3 regions of the Paenibacillus sp. FSL H8-0048 genome follow, and region 1 is predicted to be linked to each of the others. Evidence: riboswitches for the same ligand, from Rfam matches in the RefSeq annotation. Region 1 holds a riboswitch; each other region holds the start of a gene.
What was found. Region 1 has a riboswitch for cobalamin ahead of NSU18_RS10690 (energy-coupling factor ABC transporter permease). Riboswitches for the same ligand answer to the same signal wherever they lie in the genome.
Positions count from the first base shown of each region.

Region 2: linked by a shared signal. The riboswitch ahead of NSU18_RS17195 (anaerobic ribonucleoside triphosphate reductase) and the one ahead of NSU18_RS10690 (energy-coupling factor ABC transporter permease) in region 1 are both predicted to bind cobalamin.
Region 3: linked by a shared signal. The riboswitch ahead of NSU18_RS14710 (S-layer homology domain-containing protein) and the one ahead of NSU18_RS10690 (energy-coupling factor ABC transporter permease) in region 1 are both predicted to bind cobalamin.

Region 1 covers NZ_JBBODF010000001.1:2,470,240-2,476,279, reverse strand. Annotated here, with positions in the region: gene NSU18_RS10705 (alpha-N-arabinofuranosidase) at 1-1,085, shown strand, start outside; gene NSU18_RS10700 (DUF6171 family protein) at 1,096-1,371, shown strand; gene NSU18_RS10695 (ArsR/SmtB family transcription factor) at 1,936-2,868, opposite strand; cobalamin riboswitch at 3,008-3,201, shown strand; gene NSU18_RS10690 (energy-coupling factor ABC transporter permease) at 3,484-4,248, shown strand; gene NSU18_RS10685 (energy-coupling factor ABC transporter substrate-binding protein) at 4,248-4,553, shown strand; gene cbiQ (cobalt ECF transporter T component CbiQ) at 4,537-5,325, shown strand; gene NSU18_RS10675 (energy-coupling factor ABC transporter ATP-binding protein) at 5,338-6,040, shown strand, end outside.
Region 2 covers NZ_JBBODF010000001.1:4,052,590-4,058,629, forward strand. Annotated here, with positions in the region: gene NSU18_RS17175 (hypothetical protein) at 1-708, shown strand, start outside; tRNA gene NSU18_RS17180 (tRNA-Thr) at 897-968, opposite strand; gene NSU18_RS17185 (sugar phosphate isomerase/epimerase family protein) at 1,057-1,836, opposite strand; gene NSU18_RS17190 (MTH1187 family thiamine-binding protein) at 1,885-2,193, opposite strand; cobalamin riboswitch at 2,535-2,765, shown strand; gene NSU18_RS17195 (anaerobic ribonucleoside triphosphate reductase) at 3,074-5,059, shown strand; gene nrdG (anaerobic ribonucleoside-triphosphate reductase activating protein) at 5,056-5,583, shown strand; gene ssuE (NADPH-dependent FMN reductase) at 5,673-6,040, opposite strand, start outside.
Region 3 covers NZ_JBBODF010000001.1:3,469,335-3,475,374, reverse strand. Annotated here, with positions in the region: gene NSU18_RS14715 (GAP1-N2 domain-containing protein) at 1-1,378, shown strand, start outside; cobalamin riboswitch at 2,378-2,570, shown strand; gene NSU18_RS14710 (S-layer homology domain-containing protein) at 2,793-4,964, shown strand; gene NSU18_RS14705 (DUF4430 domain-containing protein) at 5,396-6,040, shown strand, end outside.

The DNA of each region.
Region 1 (6,040 bases):
CCGAGTGGGTGGAATATCTGACCTTCAACGGAGTCTCGCCAATGGCTGAGCTGCGTCAGAAGAACGGCCAGGAAGATGCCTGGAGCGTCAAGTATTTCGGCGTGGGCAACGAGAACTGGGGCTGCGGCGGTAACATGCGTCCTGAATTCTATGCTGACCTGTACCGCCAATATCAGACGTATGTACGTAACTATGGAGACAACAAGATCCACCGGATCGCCTGCGGGGCGAATGCGGATGACTATAACTGGACAGAAGTACTGATGCGTGAAGCTACCCGCTTCATGGATTCGATTACCCTGCATTACTACACCCTGCCTACTTCGGACTGGAATCATAAGGGCGCGGCTACAGGCTTTGAGACTAACGAATACTTTACGACTTTGAAGAAGGCCCTGTTCATGGATGAGCTGGTTACCCGCCATATTGCTATCATGGACAAGTACGATCCTGAGAAAAGAGTCGGCCTGATCGTTGACGAATGGGGCACCTGGTATGATGTTGAGCCGGGTACGAACCCGGGCTTCCTCTACCAGCAGAACACGATCCGCGATGCGCTGGTGGCCGGCTTGACGCTGAATATTTTCCACAAGCACAGTGACCGTGTACGGATGGCGAACATTGCCCAGACCGTGAACGTGCTGCAGGCAGTTATTCTGACCGAAGGCGAGAAAATGCTCCTGACCCCAACCTACCATGTATTCAACATGTACAAGGTGCATCAGGATGCAGAATTGCTGGAGCTGACTGTGGACAGCCCGGTATACAGCTACGAGGGAGTGGACATTCCTGAAGTATCGGCTTCTGCTTCTGTAACCGCAGAAGGCGTAATCCATGTCAGCCTGTGTAACCTGAATCATGCGGCATCGGCAACCCTGCCGCTGGAGCTGCGCGGATTGGCTGGGCAAGCATCCGTAAGCGGAACGACGCTGGCCGGAGCTTCCATCGATGCCCACAATAGCTTTGAGCAGCCGGAAGCTGTAACACCGCAGGCATTCAGCGCCTTCAAGCTTGAAGGGGATACGCTGACTGTAGAACTGCCGCCAATGTCGGTAACCGTTCTGGAAATTACGCCGAAGGCGTAAGGAACGCAGGATGACGACCACTTCAACCTGCAAGGGATGCCGGGAGGAGTACAAGGTCACGGAAGCGCAGATTGCCCGCATTCTGGCGTCCTCCATGTTCAATCCCGGCAATTCGGCTTCCGACGAGGTCTATGCCGAGCGGCTGGCGATCTGCGGGACCTGCCCGAAGCTGCAGGATGGCGTGACCTGTACCGCCTGCGGCTGCATCATTCCGGTCGTGGCCCGGCTGAAGGCCCGCAGCTGTCCGCTGCCGGGCGGCGGAAAGTGGCAGCCGGTCGCGGAATGACGGCTCACGCCTGACGCTTAACGGCAAGGGGACCGGCTAAATAGATAGGCTAGAAGCCGCTCTTGCCATATGAGGCGGATCGATCAACGAAAGCTCCTCGAACCTGCACAATGTGCGGTTGGAGGGGCTTTTTTGCGTTGTGGAGGTGAGGGGAAAGGGGGGGAGAAGGAAATGTGAGAGGGATAAATCCCTCTAATGCGGCGGGAAATGGACTGGGTGAGGAAATGAGAGGGATAAATCCCTCTAATGCGGCGGGAAGTGGACTGGGTGAGGAAATGAGAGGGATAAATCCCATAGGTGGGGGGAGAAGTTAGCTGGTTGGCTAATGGGTGGTACACTAATGCACCTGAATCAGCCGAAAGTGGGCGATGAGCGGAAATGAGGAGTATTGGCTCCAAAAGTAGCTGAAACAAAAACCAACCTAATTAGTCTAACTAATCAATCTCCCCTACCTACCTACCTACCTACCTACCTACCTACCTACCTACCTACCTACCTACCTACCTACCTACCTACCTACCTACCTACCTACCTACCTACCTACCTAACACCCTAAGCAAGCCTTTATATAGAACCCGGCAAATCTGCCACACCATCCGTATAAAACAGCTCAAACACCAGGTCCTCATTGTAATTACCGAAGCCTTTTCCGAACAGGGTGAGACCGCCGATGTGCTCGGCATCCTCCTCGACAGAGAGCCGGAAGGTCCATTGTTTGTTGCGGATGCCTACCTGATCGAGGGTGACCTCCGACAGCTTTTGCCCGTCCATGTAGGTACCCGTCTGCGTAATCCGCAGCTGCTTGAGCAGGCCGTATTGATTGGTGAGTGCGGGCCACCATGCCGGAGTGTATTTTCCCGGATTATCTCCGTAATCACCGGGGCTGGTCCAGAAGCCGAGCGATTGTCCGTTCAGCGTGAAGGTAATATCCGACGGCCAGTTGTTGTTGATCGACGGGGCTTCCGAGGCAATCTCCATCGTGATGGCAAGCTCCTCCGGCTGCTGGCTGGACAGCAGGAAATTCGGGATTTTATACTCAACGAACCCCTTGCCGAACCAGAGAATCCCGGCATTCACCCGCTCCTGGTCCCAGAAATAACGGGGATCGTCAAAGTGCCCGATGACCCTCTCCGTCGTAGACAGTCCGCAGGTAGGCTCAATCTGGAAGTCGGAATAATGCCCCACCGGGATATCCTTGCGGTATCCCCTGCGCGGAGTCCGGGCCTGCCTTGGAAAAATAATCTCTGCCCCGTCGGCAGCCAGTGTACAGATCTTCTGCAGTCCGCTTTTGCCTGGAGCCATGTGGCTGCGGATCAGCCCGGCAGCTTCGAGCTTGCGCACATGCATGGTCATAATTGCACTGCTGAGCTTGAGGGCTGCAGCCAGCTCCTTCACGTTCATGGGCTTATCGGACAGCAGCCGCAGCATATGCAGGCGCACGGTACTGGACAAGGCCTCGTACACGGGCAGGGATTGTTCGGTTAGATCGAGTTTCATCGGATGCCTCCACGTTCAGATTGTATAGTTAATAATTATATTACTCAAATAAAATTTCTACAAGCCAAGTTTGTCCGCAGTACAGCTTTTCCAATTTATATCACAGACACGCTGAGCCGGGTCCGTTATGATGTGAGATGAATTAGCGGTGAAACAAGGTGCTCTTGCCGGATGCGGCAAGGGATAACAGGGAATCGGGTGCAAATCCCGAGCGGTCCCGCCACTGTATGGAAGAGCTGCACTTCATGAGGTCACTCGGGAAGCCCCGGGGAAGACGAAGCCTGCGGCGTTTGCATTCCAAGCCAGGAGACCTACCTTGTCTACGCACACCACGACTCTACGCGGATAGGAGCGGTGTACGGATAGGTTAATGAGAAGAGGCGTTCTGCCCTGATGGACCGGAGGAATCTTGAGTGTAGAGAGGATCACCGGTTTATAGCTGCTGGATACAAGGATTCGTCCCATAGTGATGGTACGATGAGAAGCGCCTTGTATCGTTTGGCAGCGGCTGCGCGTTCTATCGAACTTGCCTGCGTACATACACTCCCACCCTTTAGGGTGGGTTTTTTAGTTTTATTATTTTTAACGGAAATCAACAAACATGGAGGGTGACAAATGAAAAAACACAGAGGGTGGAGCTTTGCGGCTCTGGTTGCCGGATTTACGGTGTATTTTATGCTGAATGAACCGGGTACGGCCCGCGCGATGCACATTATGGAAGGGTTCCTGCCGGTTGGCTGGGCGGTGTTCTGGTGGGCGGCGTTTATCCCGTTCTTTGTGCTGGGAATCTTCAAGCTGAGAGCCATGACCCGGGAGAATCCGGAGCTGAAGCTGCTGCTGGGTCTGGCCGGTGCGTTTACCTTCGTTCTGTCTGCGCTCAAAATGCCTTCCGTGACCGGAAGCAGCTCCCACCCTACCGGAACCGGACTTGGTGCGGTAATGCTGGGACCGATGCCCATGAGCGTGATCGGCTCGATTGTGCTGCTGTTTCAGGCGCTGCTGCTGGCGCACGGCGGGATCACTACGCTTGGAGCCAATGCGTTCTCGATGGCGGTGGCGGGTCCTTTTGCCGGATATGCAGTGTATAAGCTGATGATGAAAATGCCGGACCGCGAAAAGCTGGCCCTATTCTGTGCGGCTGCGGCGGCTGATCTGAGTACGTATGTAGTGACTTCCGTTCAACTGGCGGTGGCTTTTCCGGCGGCGGATGGCGGTGTAATGGCTTCTTTTCTTAAATTCGGGGGAATCTTTGCCGTGACGCAAATCCCGCTGGCCATCAGTGAAGGGCTGTTGACGGTACTGCTGTGGAACTGGCTGAAATCGTATAGCCCGAATGAATTGTCGCTGCTGAAACGCAAGGTGAACGGAGGAAGAGCCTAATGAGCAATAAATGGAAAAATGGATTGATGCTGCTGGTCGTTATTCTGCTTGTCATTCTGCCGCTGCTGCTGGTTAACGGGGAATTCGGCGGAGCCGATGATGCGGCTGAAGGTGCGATTACTGAGATTAATCCTGACTATGAGCCGTGGTTCAAGCCGCTGACTGAGCTCCCGGGGGAGACGGAGAGTATGCTGTTTGCATTGCAGGCAGCGATTGGTGCCGGTGTGATCGGCTATACCCTGGGGCTGCTCAAGGGCAAGCAGGCGGGACGAAGCAGCATAGCAGCAAGTGATCCGGCGGATTGATGTTCTCTCTTACAATAATGCTCTGCGCCAGTTATCCCCGATGTGGAAAAGCTCGTTCGCAGCCCTGATGTTCCTGCTCTCTTACACCGTACATCCGGTACTGCAGGCTGCAATCACCCTATGGATGATGTCCTGGTGTGTATTACAGGCCCGTATTCCCTTCCGTGCTTATGGCATGCTGTTCGGCACAGCGCTGCTGTTCTACGCGCTTAGCGTACCGGCGCTGCTCGTGGAATTCGGGCATCCGGCAGCGGGAGAGGCAGGAATATTCCCGCTTCCTGGACTGAACCTGCCGGTATATGTTACAGTGGCCGGGCTTCAGCGGGCCGGAGAGCTGCTGGCCAGAATCTCTGCCTGCATGAGCTGTTTCTTTTTCCTGATGTTCACTACTCCGTTCAGTGAGCTGCTGCAGGTGCTGCGCAGGCTGCGGATGCCGCAGATTGTTCTGGAGCTGATGCTGATTATGTACCGCTTCTTATTCCTGCTGAGTGATGCAGCGCATGGCCTGCTGCTGGCCCGCAGGCTGCGCGGAGGCCGGCGGGGCTACATGGCCAGACTTCGGGAGACTGCGGCTATGGCAGGAGCGCTGTTCGGCAACACGATGCACCGTTATTACGGATTGTCGCAGGGGCTGCTGGCCCGCGGATTCACAGACGAGATTATTCTCCCGCCTTATACGGCGCGTCCTGTGCCGCGGCGGTATACAATCCAGGCTTATACCGGTATTGCTGTGCTGCTGCTGACTGAAGCGTACTTTATCACTAACACATGAAAGGAGCCGGCCATGGATCAGGAATATAGCTTGGCTTGTGACGGAGTGGTGTTCCATTACCCGGATACGAAGGAGCCTGCGCTGCATGAACTTACGTTCTCCATCCCCGCAGGCAGCAAGACGGCGGTACTCGGTCATAACGGTTCGGGCAAATCGACGCTGTTCCTGCATGCCGTCGGCATCCTGCGCCCGCAGCAGGGTACGGTTCTGCAAGGAGGGAAGGCATTATCCTACTCCAAAAAAGAGCTGGCCGCTCTGCGGCGGAGAGTGGGCCTGGTTTTCCAGGACCCTGAGCAGCAGCTGATCCTCAGCACACCGCTGGAGGATGTATCGTTCGGGCTGCGCGGCAGCGGCATGGCTGAACCGGCTATTGCCGCGCGCTGCCGGGAGGTAATGGAGCTGCTGAATCTGACCGGTCTGGGCGATAAACCGATTCACCAGCTAAGCCTGGGCCAAAAAAAACGCACGGCACTCGCCGGTGTGCTGGCTATGGAGCCGGAGCTGATTCTGCTGGATGAGCCGACCTCGTATCTGGACCCGTTATCGGAAACGCAGATGCTGAAGGGTCTTGAAGCTATACATGATAAAGGAACAACCGTAGTTATGGCTACGCATGATATGGACCTGGCCTACCGCTGGGCGGACTGGATTATTGTGCTGGAGCATGGAAGATGCCGGGCGGCGGGGACGCCGGAGGAGATTTTTGCGGGACGGG
Region 2 (6,040 bases), 1.6 Mb from region 1:
GAATTAAAGAAAATTCTTTCCACTTCTTTAGCCGCTGCTTTACTGCTCACATCTACAGCTGTTGCCTCTGCTGATACAGCAACAGCTCCCACAGGAGTAGCTCAATCCGTCCAACAAGAATTCCCACTACAACTTGATGAACTTACTACAATTTCTACCCCTTATGATCCTTCACTTTACAGTTTCCAAAGATCTGAATCGCCTAGCGAAGTTATTGTTAAAGTGGTTGACATGAATTCCGGTCGTATTGTAGAGACTATCGGTGAAAAAATCGAAGCTCACATGAAACCGGCTGGAGTGTCTATCATGGCAAGTGGTACCTATACTACCAGAACTGCTTACAGAACATTCACGGATCCAGGAGTTAACGGCCAACACTTTGCAGGAGCTGACTTATACACAGTATATAACTGCTGGCAGAGTGGATCTTTTGGTCAAATCAATTCTGTATCTGATACATACTGGTCCCCAATGCCTGGTAATGCAGACTTCACATTAGAGGCTCCACATCAACAATCGCAACCAACTGGAAACACTAACACCTTCCCTACTAATAAAATCACAACAACAGGAACTGTAGTATTTTCTACACATAAAAGTTCTGCTTTTGGGATTTCACTTGGAGCCTTTTCATTCACTTTAGGTGCAGACGGATATAACAGATACACAGTAAGAAACGCAGCTTATAACATCACTTTTGGTCAATAAATAACAGCAAAACCTGCCGGACCTTTGTCTGGCAGGTTTATTTTATGTATACTGTAATTTTTTTTGTACCAGGCCTAAACCTTGGACTGCACCAAGGTTACTACTAGGAAATCCCTATCAGCAATTCAACGAAAAATAGCGGGTTCCCAAAACTCCAGGAACCCGCGCCACTATCAACTTCACAAATATGCTGGTGAAGGGAATTGAACCCCCGGCCTACGCATTACGAGTGCGTTGCTCTACCCCTGAGCTACACCAGCCTACAGGCTTTGTTAGCCTGCCAAACAAAAAATATTATAACTCTTCCAGCGGAAAACGCAACCCCTTTTTCCGCTGGCAGCTGTGTCATCAGCCGTGCATGAGCCCCAGCCTGCGGAAATAATCCAGCGCGAGCTTAGCGCTTGCAAGAGAGGATTCCTCGTAGGCCTCTTGCTCCACAATATAGTAGAGAATTCCGCTCTGCTCCGCTATCTCGAAGACGCTCTGAAAATCGACCTCTCCCTTTCCAAGATCGGTCTCCTCCTGGTTGGCTCCAAAATCCTTAATATGGACCAGCGGAACACGTCCGGCATACCGTGACACATAATCAGCCGGGTTGGCTCCGCCCCTGTATACCCAGCCCAGATCGAACTCTGCCAGCATATGCTCCGCAGGAATCTGCTCCAGCCAGATATCAATGACCGCCTTGCCGTCAACCTCAGCGAATTCATAATCATGATTGTGGTAGCCATACTGCATTCCCGCTGCCCGGACCATCGCGGAAGCCTTCTCAAAGAATGGAATTAACCTCGTTACATCGTCGATGGAAGGGCTGGGCGGAAGCGGCGCTGACGGGGTGATAATATATTGAATTCCCAGCTCCGCCGCGTACTCGATCTCCCTGGCCAATGCCCGCTCCATCTGTTCCAGGCTGCTGAAGTCCAGACCCACATGCGCCGAAGGCGCTGCAAGACCCAGTTCATCCAGCCTGCGACGAAGTACCCCGGCAGCTACGCCGAAATATCCGGCGAATTCCACCACCTGGTATCCCATCTCTGCTACCTTGCCCAGTGTGCCAAGGAAATCCCGCTCCGTCTGGTCACGCAGTGTATACATTTGAATTCCGATCTGCCGCGCTGCTTCTGCCATGAAGAATCCGCTCCTTATCATCATTTCTGGTTGGATACTATATTCACTCTATTTCCCCTGAAGCTTGCGCTCTACGGATTCCAGCTTGCTGCGGCTGGTGGAGGTCTTGTCGCGCCGATCGTCGATCTTGAGCGAGGTGGAGACTCTCTGCGCCCCGGCGGTGAACGGCGACTCATGCAGCGCTTCTACCGCAGCCAGAATCCGCCCCACCGGTCCCTCAATAATCGTACCCATAGAAGTTAGCTCATACGTAATGCCCTCCACCGTCTCCAGCACGCGCTGCATCTCGGCCACATAGCTGCTAAGGCTGGTGCTGCCTGTCCCAATCGGAATAACGGTCACTTCGCCAATTGCCATTGCTATTTCCCTCCCTAAAGTATCTGGTGTGCCTGCCGCTTACTTATTCCCTTATTGTAACGCTTCGCCAGGCTCGCCACAAATCACCTGCACCCTCTCTTTTCTATTAATATCCGTCAAAATGATTACCAGGATTAGACGCACTCTATTTATGGATTCTTTGTGGCGTATTTTCGGAGATTTTATGAAAAATTCAAGGCAGATTTAGAGGAAAGTTGTGGATTACCTGTGGACTAACTGTGGATCAGCTGTGAGTAAAAGCGCCGAACCCGCTCCCCGTGCGGGATTGCAAAAAAACATTTACAAACACAATATATTGCGGTAGCTTTAATAGATAACAACAAAATATAGTAGAAACAGGTGTTTCACCCCTAGTAATAGAGGTGAGACTTAATAGGGAAGCGCGGTGCAAAACCGCTGCGGTCCCGCCACTGTAACCGGATGCTCCCAGGGTGCGATACCCAGGGCCGCATTCTCCGGCTAATTGCCACTAAGGGGCGGAATAAGCCCCCCGGGAAGGCGCTGGAGGAGTTGCCGGAAGCCAGGAGACCTGCCTGTTTCGGCGGCACCGCTTAGACTCCTGCGAGGAACAGGGGAGGTGCCCGTATGCGGCCTGCTATTGCAGAGTTAGCCTTCCGTCAATCGGGCCAGAGGCTGCCGATACCTGAGGACGATCGCGGATTATCTTCAGGTATCGGCTCTGCGGAATATACAAGAACTGGCGTAAGCTATTGCCCCGTTTCTGCTCGTATGTTCCACCCAGACCACAGGCAAATTTCCGCTTTCCGGAGCTTTGCATCCTGCATTCGGGCATTTCCGGCCTTCCCGGCCGGGGGTGCTTTTTTAACGCTTACAATACCCGAGAGGAGAGAGTTATATAATGACGCTGCTGGAGAAACGTTATAACGAAGGACAAGCTGCACAAGAGGTTCTATTGGAAGAGGTCATTCATCTGGGACGGGATATTATCGACAGCCGGGATCTGGATCTGCTGCGCGAGAACGCCAACCTGAACGGGGAGAGCTTCTCCGGCAAAATGAGCAAGTTCGGCAGTGAGTACTCCAAATGGTATGCCCGCAACTTCACCATGCCGCCACAGCTGGTACAGGCTACCCTGGATAATGTCGTCTATGTACATGACCTTGATCAATACGCCATTGGAACCACGAACTGCATCTTTATTCCGTTTGAACGGCTTCTCCGTGAAGGCTTCAATACCGGCAACGGCAGCGTACGGCCTCCCAACTCGATTATGACGGCGATGTCGCTGGTGGCGATTATTTTCCAGTCGCAGCAGAATGCGCAATACGGCGGCGTATCCGCCAACAAGCTGGACTATGATCTGGCCCCTTATGTCACCAAATCCTTCTCCAAGCTCTTCCGCAAAGGTCTGGAGTATTTCGAGGAGAATGCAGAGGTGTCTGGGCTTGGGGAGATTACGATGAGCCGCAGCGATCTGGCCGAGCAGTATCCGCGCGCCTTCCGTTTTGCCCTTAAGGAGACGCAGAGCGAGACCCTGCAAGCCGCAGAGAGTATGGTACATAACCTGAATACGATGTCCAGCCGCTCCGGCGGCCAGATTCCTTTTACCAGCATCAACTACGGCACCTGCACCTCCCCGGAGGGGCAGCTTGTGATCAGCTCGCTGCTGACGGCCACGATGAATGGACTGGGCAGCGGGGAGACGCCGGTGTTCCCGATTCAGATCTTCAAATGCAAGCAAGGCATCAACCAGCAGCCGGGTGATCCTAACTACGAGCTGTTCCTGAAGGCAGCGGAGTGCTCGGCGCGCAGATTGTATCCGAACTTCGCCAACCTGGACGCTCCGCTGAACATGCAATATTATGATCCGGCTGACCCGGATACCGAGTTCGCTACGATGGGCTGCCGCACCCGTGTGCTTGGAGACCGCTTCGGACGCAATCACTGCTCCGGCAAAGGCAACCTGTCCTTCAACACACTCAACCTGGTGCGTCTTGGACTGGCCCACGGCACGATAACCGGCCGCCGCCTCGCTGCTGATGAAGAAGGGTTCTTCGACGACCTCAATCACTATATGGATATTGCGCTCGACGGTCTGCTGCACCGCTTCCGCATCCAGGCTTCCCAGAAGGCCAAAGCCTCCGATTTCATGATGCGGGAAGGCGTCTGGGAGGGCGGCGAGCAGCTTGCCCCCGATGACAGTGTAGGCGAACTGCTGAAGCACGGCAGTCTGTCGCTGGGCTTCATTGGAATGGCAGAATGCATGAAAGCCATGTACGGCAAGCACCACGGCGAAGATATGGAGATCCATGCCAAGGCTGTAGCCATCGTCCGCCATATGCGTGAATATTGTGACCGCAAGAGCGAGGAGCTTAATCTCAACATCACCTTGTTCGCAACACCAGCTGAAGGTCTCTCCGGCAAGTTCACGAAGATTGACCGCAAGGTGCTCGGCTCTATCCCTGGGGTAACCGACCGTGAATACTATACGAATTCGTTCCACATTCCGGTCTACCATGAACTGAGCGCAGCCAAGAAGATCAGCCTGGAAGCTCCGTTCCATGAATATTGCAACGCCGGAGCGATCTCCTATGTCGAGCTGAACGGCAATGCCCGGAGCAACCCGTCAGCCTTCGTCAAAATCATCAAATACGCGCTGGAGCAGGATATCAGCTACTTCAGCATTAACCATCCGATTGACCGCTGCTCCGGCTGCGGCTATGAAGGGGTCATCGGCACGAATTGCCCGACCTGCAATGCCCATGAGGATACCACCCATATCCGCCGTCTGCGCCGGGTTACCGGGTATCTGACCGGCGACTATCAGACCCGCTTCAATGCTGCCAAGCAAGCCGAAGTCCGGGACCGTGTTAAGCATCTATGAACATCTGCGGATATTACCCGGAGTCGATTAATGAAGGCGAGGGCCTGCGGGCCGTCCTCTTCATCAGCGGCTGCCGCCACCGCTGCCCGGGCTGCTTCAACCCGAAGACCTGGAACTTTAGCTTCGGGGAAGTCTTCACCCCGGAGCGGCGGCGCGAGATCATAGAGGAGATTGCAGGCAATCCGCTGCTGGACGGCTTGACGCTGGCGGGCGGGGACCCTTTTTTCTCGGCTGAGGAGGCCGTAGACTTCATTCACGAGCTGCGCACCGAGCTGCCGGGCTTCCCGGTCTGGATCTATACCGGCTATACGTACGAGGAGCTTACGGCTTCGCCGGGCTCTGCGGAATGGAAGCTGCTGGCCTTGTGCCAGGTCGTGATCGACGGACGGTTCGTCGAAGAGCTCAAAGACCTTACCCTCTCCTACCGGGGAAGCAGCAACCAGCGCATTATCGATATTCCGGCGAGTCTGGCGGGAGATTCGGTTGTTCTGTGGGAGCCGGAGCTGAGCTTTCAAGGGGTATGAAATTTAAATGTAAAAAGGCACTAAACGCCCGAAAGCGGGTGGTTTAGTGCCTTTTTGTGAAACGGGACAGATTGAACCGCCAGCATCCGCTATTCTGCGTCTCTTGATTGCCCTGCCTTGCGCCCCACCTTATGCTCTGTCTCTTCCGCCAGCTCTTCCAGCACGCTGTCCAGGCGCAGCTTCAGCTCTTCCGCCAGCTCAACGACGCCCTGGTCGTTACGCACCGCCTGGGAGTCTACGGCGTAGACGCCGCCAAGAATGTAGCGGGCGCCAAGCACGGACAGTACCGGCTTCAGCGCATAGTCTATCGCCAGCAGATGCGCGAGACTTCCGCCCATGAAGAGCGGCAGGACGATTTTACCGGCCAGCCCTTTTTGCGGCACCAGATCCAGGAAGGTCTTCAGCACTCCGGTATAGGAGGCCTTATACACCGGACTAACTACAATTACCGCGTCGG
Region 3 (6,040 bases), 1.0 Mb from region 1:
CTACCGCTGGTTCGGGGAGGAGTCGCCGGACGAGGAGATTTTTGCCGGATTGACGCCGCGTGAGCTGGACGATGTACAGCTGCTCGGCGCACGGTGGTTGAAGGAAGCGCGGAGTCTTGAGCCGTTCGACAGGCTGCCGCTGGCCTTCTATCACAGCAGTGAACGTGAAGGCGGACCGCTGGATTATGATGCGCTGCTGGATCTGGTGGTCCGCAAGGCGGGCAATGACAAGGAGACAGTGTACCGGTTCCTGGACTGGTCGCAGCATAGCTGGCTGTTCGCAAGCTCAGGCAAGAAGCTATGGCCGAATTACAAGCGGGCCGTGCTGCGGTATTTCCTGAAAAGCGACCGCGAGGCGTTCAAGAACCGGGAATTCCGCAAAACCCATCTCGACACAGCAACGCCTGCCATGCAGACTGTCTACAATGAAGCCCGCGCCCAGCTGGCTTCGCCGCTGGCGCGGTGGGTCAGCCGCAGCCGATTTCAAATCCTGATCTCAGGGAGCATCCTCGGGATCATTCTGATTGCGGCGGTTATCCTGCTGAGCCAGCTTGGGGGACGCGGCAAGGATACAGCTGCGCCGGTGGCCAGCCCCAGCCCGCTTCCGGCAGTGACCGGACAAGCCGCTGCAGCGGCCCCGGTCTCTGTCCGGCTTGTCGGCGGTGATGGAGAGACAGGCGGGAATAACGGCGGTGATGCGGGAACTGGCGGAAACGCGGACGGCGGAGCAGGAAGTGGAGAAGCGGGTAAGAATAACGGCGTGGATGCGGGGGACGGAGAAGCTGGTAAGAATAACGGCGTGAAGCTGTTGTTCAGCTTCACTGATGCTGCGGAATGCTCCGCCTTCAAGCCGGAGCGGGTAGGCGTGGAGTCCGCCAGCGGCGTTACGGACTACGAGGTCAAGGCAACGGTTAGCAGTTGCCAGGTTGCAGCAGGCGCCGGAGTAGACGGCGATGCGAAGGGTGAGACAGGCGCCGGAGTAGACGGCGATGCGAAGGGTGAAGCAGGCGCTGGAGTAGACAGCGATGTGAGGGGTGAGACAGGCGCCGGAGTAGACGGCGATGCGAAGGGTGAGACAGGCGCCGGAGTAGACGGCGATGTGAAGGGTGAAGCAGGCGCAGGAGTAGACGGCGATGCAGATAGTGGAGCCGCCGCCTCTCCAGCGGCGGCGGGGACTCCTCCGTCACGCGTATACGAGGTGACGGTGGAGCTATCAGCAGGCGCGAAGCTGGCGGCAGGTGATATGATCACCGCCGGAAGATACTCGCTGAAGCTGGAGGCAGATCCGGGCAGCGCCCCGGAAGCTGCAGCCACAGCCGCGCCTAGTGCAGAGCCATCCGCTTCTGCAAGCCCGGAAGCGGACACGGACGCGGAATAAAGCTGTGGCATTAACAGGCTGTTTAAGCTTTTAACTAATGAGCAGGTAAATCTTCGAGTAAAGCAAATCGACGGGCGCTACTGACTAACGTAATTGACTGCCGTAATCGACTGCACCTAACGACCAACGTTATCGACTAATGCTACTGAGTCACTTAGCCGTCTCACCAACTAACAGACGTTTTTGACTTGTTATCGAGTAATGGTCCTGAGTAACATTGCTTACAGAGATAGGTGTACTCTGTACAACTAAAAACAGTGAAAAAGAAGGCGTACCTCTCTTAATTGTATTCCATACAACTAAATTTGCCCGAAAGGGCGAAAAGCCGGGTACATAAGCATTTTAGGTGTACGAAATACAGCTAAAGGTACATTTGGCGGTAAATCAGACGGTTTAGTTGTACAGATTACATTTAAGCATAACGTGGGGAGCTAGTTTGGCACATTACGGTAGAATGGGTATGGCAGGCTGAAATATGTGAAATGTAGAAGATAGTTATGCTTATGTCCGAAAGAAGCTGCTCAATTGCACTTTGTACACTAGAATGAGGCATATTGAGCCTTATATGGCGTTCTGTTGTATTTGGTGCAGTAGATTTTTGGGATTTGGCCCGGCTGAGGGGAATTTGCTGTAATCGGTGGTATGGAGTGCAACAGAATGCGTTAACGGCTGCTTTTATACTAATTCTGATGTACGGAATACAATCGGCCTTCTGCCGAGGTTTCCATAGGTTCGCCATCGAGTTGATTACAGCAGACCAACGTCTTGATCAGCAGCAGAAGAGTAACTTTTATAGTCCTGAATAGTATGATGTGCCGGGGAGCGGGCATGTGCTGTTCAGGATTTTTGCTGGGGAATAGACGGGGTCTCGCGACGGATGGAATAGATATAGCTTGTCTATAGACATACAGGGGAATAGTCGATATGATGGTTTGAGAATATTAAAATTTAATAAGCTTGAGGAAAAGGTGCAGATTGCCTTAGAGACCGCGCGCTGTCGCCAGCAGAAGCTGGCAGGGCTATGTCTAATAGAAGAATCTGCTTAAAAGGGAAGCCCGGTGCAAGTCCGGCGCGGTCCCGCCACTGTAAATACGGAGCGACTCCTGAGGTGCCACTGTCTGCTAAGCGGATGGGAAGGCGGGGGAAGCGGTGAAGTATGAGCCAGGAGACCTGCCTTTTTCATTGTTGTTTCTATTCTTCGGGGGTAAGAATGTGGAAGCAGATGCTGATATCTGATATTGGCGAGGGCTGTATGCGCTGTATTGTATGTAATGTGGGAGAGCAACCGGCTCCCTTCAGCCGCCCTGTGCGAAAGTTCTTCCCCGGCCGCCCTGCACAGGGCGGTCTTTAGGTTGCCGCTCTTTTGGCGGAGGAAGCAGGATTCATCCATTCTATTTCAGGAAAGAGGTTAGTTATGAAGAACCATTCTCTATCATCCAGGTTCACACGGCTGGGACTTGCTGTCATTATGCTGTTCGCACTGCTGGGAGCAGCTGTAGCTCCGGCAGGACAAGCTGCTGCTGCACAGACAGGCGGAACTTCCGCACCAGCGGTATCCGCTCTGCCCGCAAGTGAGGCAGCCAGCGTAACCGCTGCGGTCTATGCTACTGCGGAATTCATGCTGAAGAACGGAGTCCAGTCCGACTGGCAGGCGATTGGCCTTGCACAAGCAGGCTACAAGGTACCTGCCAGCTATCTGAAGGCGCTTGAGGGTAAGGTGAGTGAGGCTAAGGGTGTTTTTGCCAGAGCTACGGATTATGCCCGGATCACGCTTGCCGTTAAGGCACTGGGCGGCGACCCTGAGAAGGTGGCAGGCTACAACCTGATCGAGAAGCTCTACAATCACGATGCAATCACCGGCCAGACGCTGAATAATCCGGTTTATGCCCTGCTGGCTCTTGATTCCGGCAGTTATACCATCCCGGCAAATGCGAAATGGACACAATCTAAGCTGCTGGCAGAGATTCTGGCCAAGCAGAACCCGGACGGCGGCTTCACCCTGACCACGGGTGCGAGTGATCCGGATATGACAGCGATGACGCTGAACGCACTGGCTGGACACAAGCAGGAAGCAGCCGTGAATACTGCTGGTCAGCGGGCAGCCGCCTGGTTGTCTAAGGCACAGGACAAGAACGGCGGATATGGCGACAGCAGCGAGAGTGTAGCTCAGGCCATTATCGGTCTGTCTGCCTTCGGCATTGATCCGGCAGGAGCAGAGTATACCAAAGGCCAGATTAATCTGGTCAGCAAGCTGCTGAGCTTCAGTGCAAAGGATGGCGGATTCGTCCACACTGCGGGCGGCAGCTCCAATCCGCTCTCCACGGAGCAGGCACTGGAGGCTTTGGTAGCGTACAAGCTGTTTGGTACAGGCGGTAAGCTCTTTGATTTTAGCGGCACACCTGTGAAGAATCCTCAGGTAAGTGTCGCGGTTACAGTTGAAGGTCCGAATGGAACGTTGGCTGAGGGCAGCGTGTATGCTGGAAATGTGCTTAAAGCACTGGAAAAGACAGCAGCAGCCAAGCGCCTGGCCCTGGTCAATGAAGCAGGCAATTATGTGACGGGGATCGGCGGCGTGATTGCGGGTACTTTTGGCGGATATGACGGCTGGATGTATGTGGTTGCGCGCGGCGGAGCATGGATCTATCCAAGTGTAGGGATGGGCGACTTCGCACTGGAGGAGAATGACCGCATCGTGGTCTATTATGGCGGGGACAACACGCAGGTGGTTGATGCCGTAACCGTGACTCCCGCACAGCCGCAGCCTGGACAAGATCTGAAGGTGCAGGTAACCCAGAAGCAATGGGTCTGGAATGAGGCGACTTTCACCTCCGATCCGGTAACTTCACCGGCAGCAGGCGTACAGGTAACCATCGGCGGCAAAACAGCAGTTACAGATGCTGCGGGCGTGGCTGCTCTTGCTGGTGGTCTTCCGGCGAATAAATATACCCTGACGGTTACGGGATATCTGAAGGATAAAACCCCGGCCATCGTCCGTCATACGGTTCCGGTAACGGTGGCTTCTGCTGCGGCGGACCGTCCGGCTTTTGCCGATGTGAAGTCGATTTCGCCTTGGGCGCTGGAGTCGGTATACACGGCGTATGACCGCAAGCTGATGAATGGTGTGAGTGAAGGCAGTCTGATGTTTGCACCGAAAAAGAATATTACCCGTGCTGAATTTGCAGCACTGCTGCTGCGCTTAACCGGGAACGAGCCGTCTGCGGCGTCTTCCGCTGGGGCCTTCAGTGATGTTAAGGCCGGTACATGGTATTATGGAACAGTGAACCGGGCAAAAGAGCTTGGAATCATTAGCGGCGTGACAGCCACGGCGTTCAAACCGGACGGGCTGGTTACGCGCCAGGATATGGCTGTGATGATGGTTAGAGCTTTTAAACTGGATGCAGCTGGAGCGGAAGCCGGAGCAGGCGCGGGTAAGTTCAGCGACGAAGATAAAATTAGTGACTATGCATTGTCCGCTGTCCGTACGGTAACGGGACTTGGATATATGAGCGGCACCGGCGGCGCATTCGAGCCTGCTGCTGTCGTAACTCGTGAGATGGCTGCTGCCGTAGCGGTTAGGTTGCCATAGTTCTTAGTTGGTAGGGAGCTGACTGTACTGCACGCTGGTACTGCATGCTGGGGCCAACGATAAGTGGATAAATGACATCTAACTTGGTCTAATTTGCTGTAGAGCGGGAGCTAGTTGGATAAATGACACTTATTCAGGGCTGAAGCTGCAGAAGGTTGAGGTATGGGCTAAATTAGATGCTGTAAATCCAACTAATGGCTGTCCAGATGCGTAATCAGGATAATTAAGTGTAGAAAATCCAACTAAAGCATCCGTGCTGATGAGCCGTTGAGGCGTATAGGGTTGCCGAAGCGCTGAAGACTCGTTAGAGTGACGGATTTGCTTGGAATTTGTTTGGATATGTGTTGAAAAGTAAGCATAAGGTGTATGAAGGAACGGGGAACAGGCTGACTGCCCCCGTTCTTTTCCCTTTTTGTGGAGGTGTGCAGGTAATGTTCAATCTAGTCAAAAGAGGCCGGGGAAGGCTGGCTCCGCTGCTTCTCCTGCTCATGGTATTGCTGCTCCCCGGCTGCTCCTCAGCGCAGCCGGATCAGGCAGGCGGCGGTACGCAGCCGCCCGCCGGAACCCCGGCCGCGCAGACGCCGCGGCCTGGAGACGAAGCGGCTCCGCTGCCGGGAGCCGCGGAGGGCACTGCCGTACCCTCCGCCCCTGCGGATGGTACGGCAGCTCCAGCGCCGCCAAGCGCAGCGGCGGCGCAGCCAACGGCGGGCGCAAGCGAGCCCGCCAAGACCCCGGCGCCGCCAAGCGCAGCGGCGGCGCAGCCAACGGCGGGCGCAAGCGAGCCCGCCAAGACCCCGGCGCCGCCAGGCGCAGCGGCGACGCAGCCACCGGCCGCCACACATTCTCCGGCGGCCACACCCATGCCGCCGACCCCCAAGCCCGCTCCGGCAGCCACGCCCAAGCCGGACCACGCGGTCACCCTCTCCATTACCGGAGATGAGGAGCATGGCGTGATTCTGGCCGCCGCCCAGTATGAGATCAAGCAGGGCGAGAGTGTGCTGGACCTGCTGAAGCGGATTACGCGGGAGCAGAAGATCCAGATGGAATATCAGGGCAGCAAAGCGTTTGCTTACGTG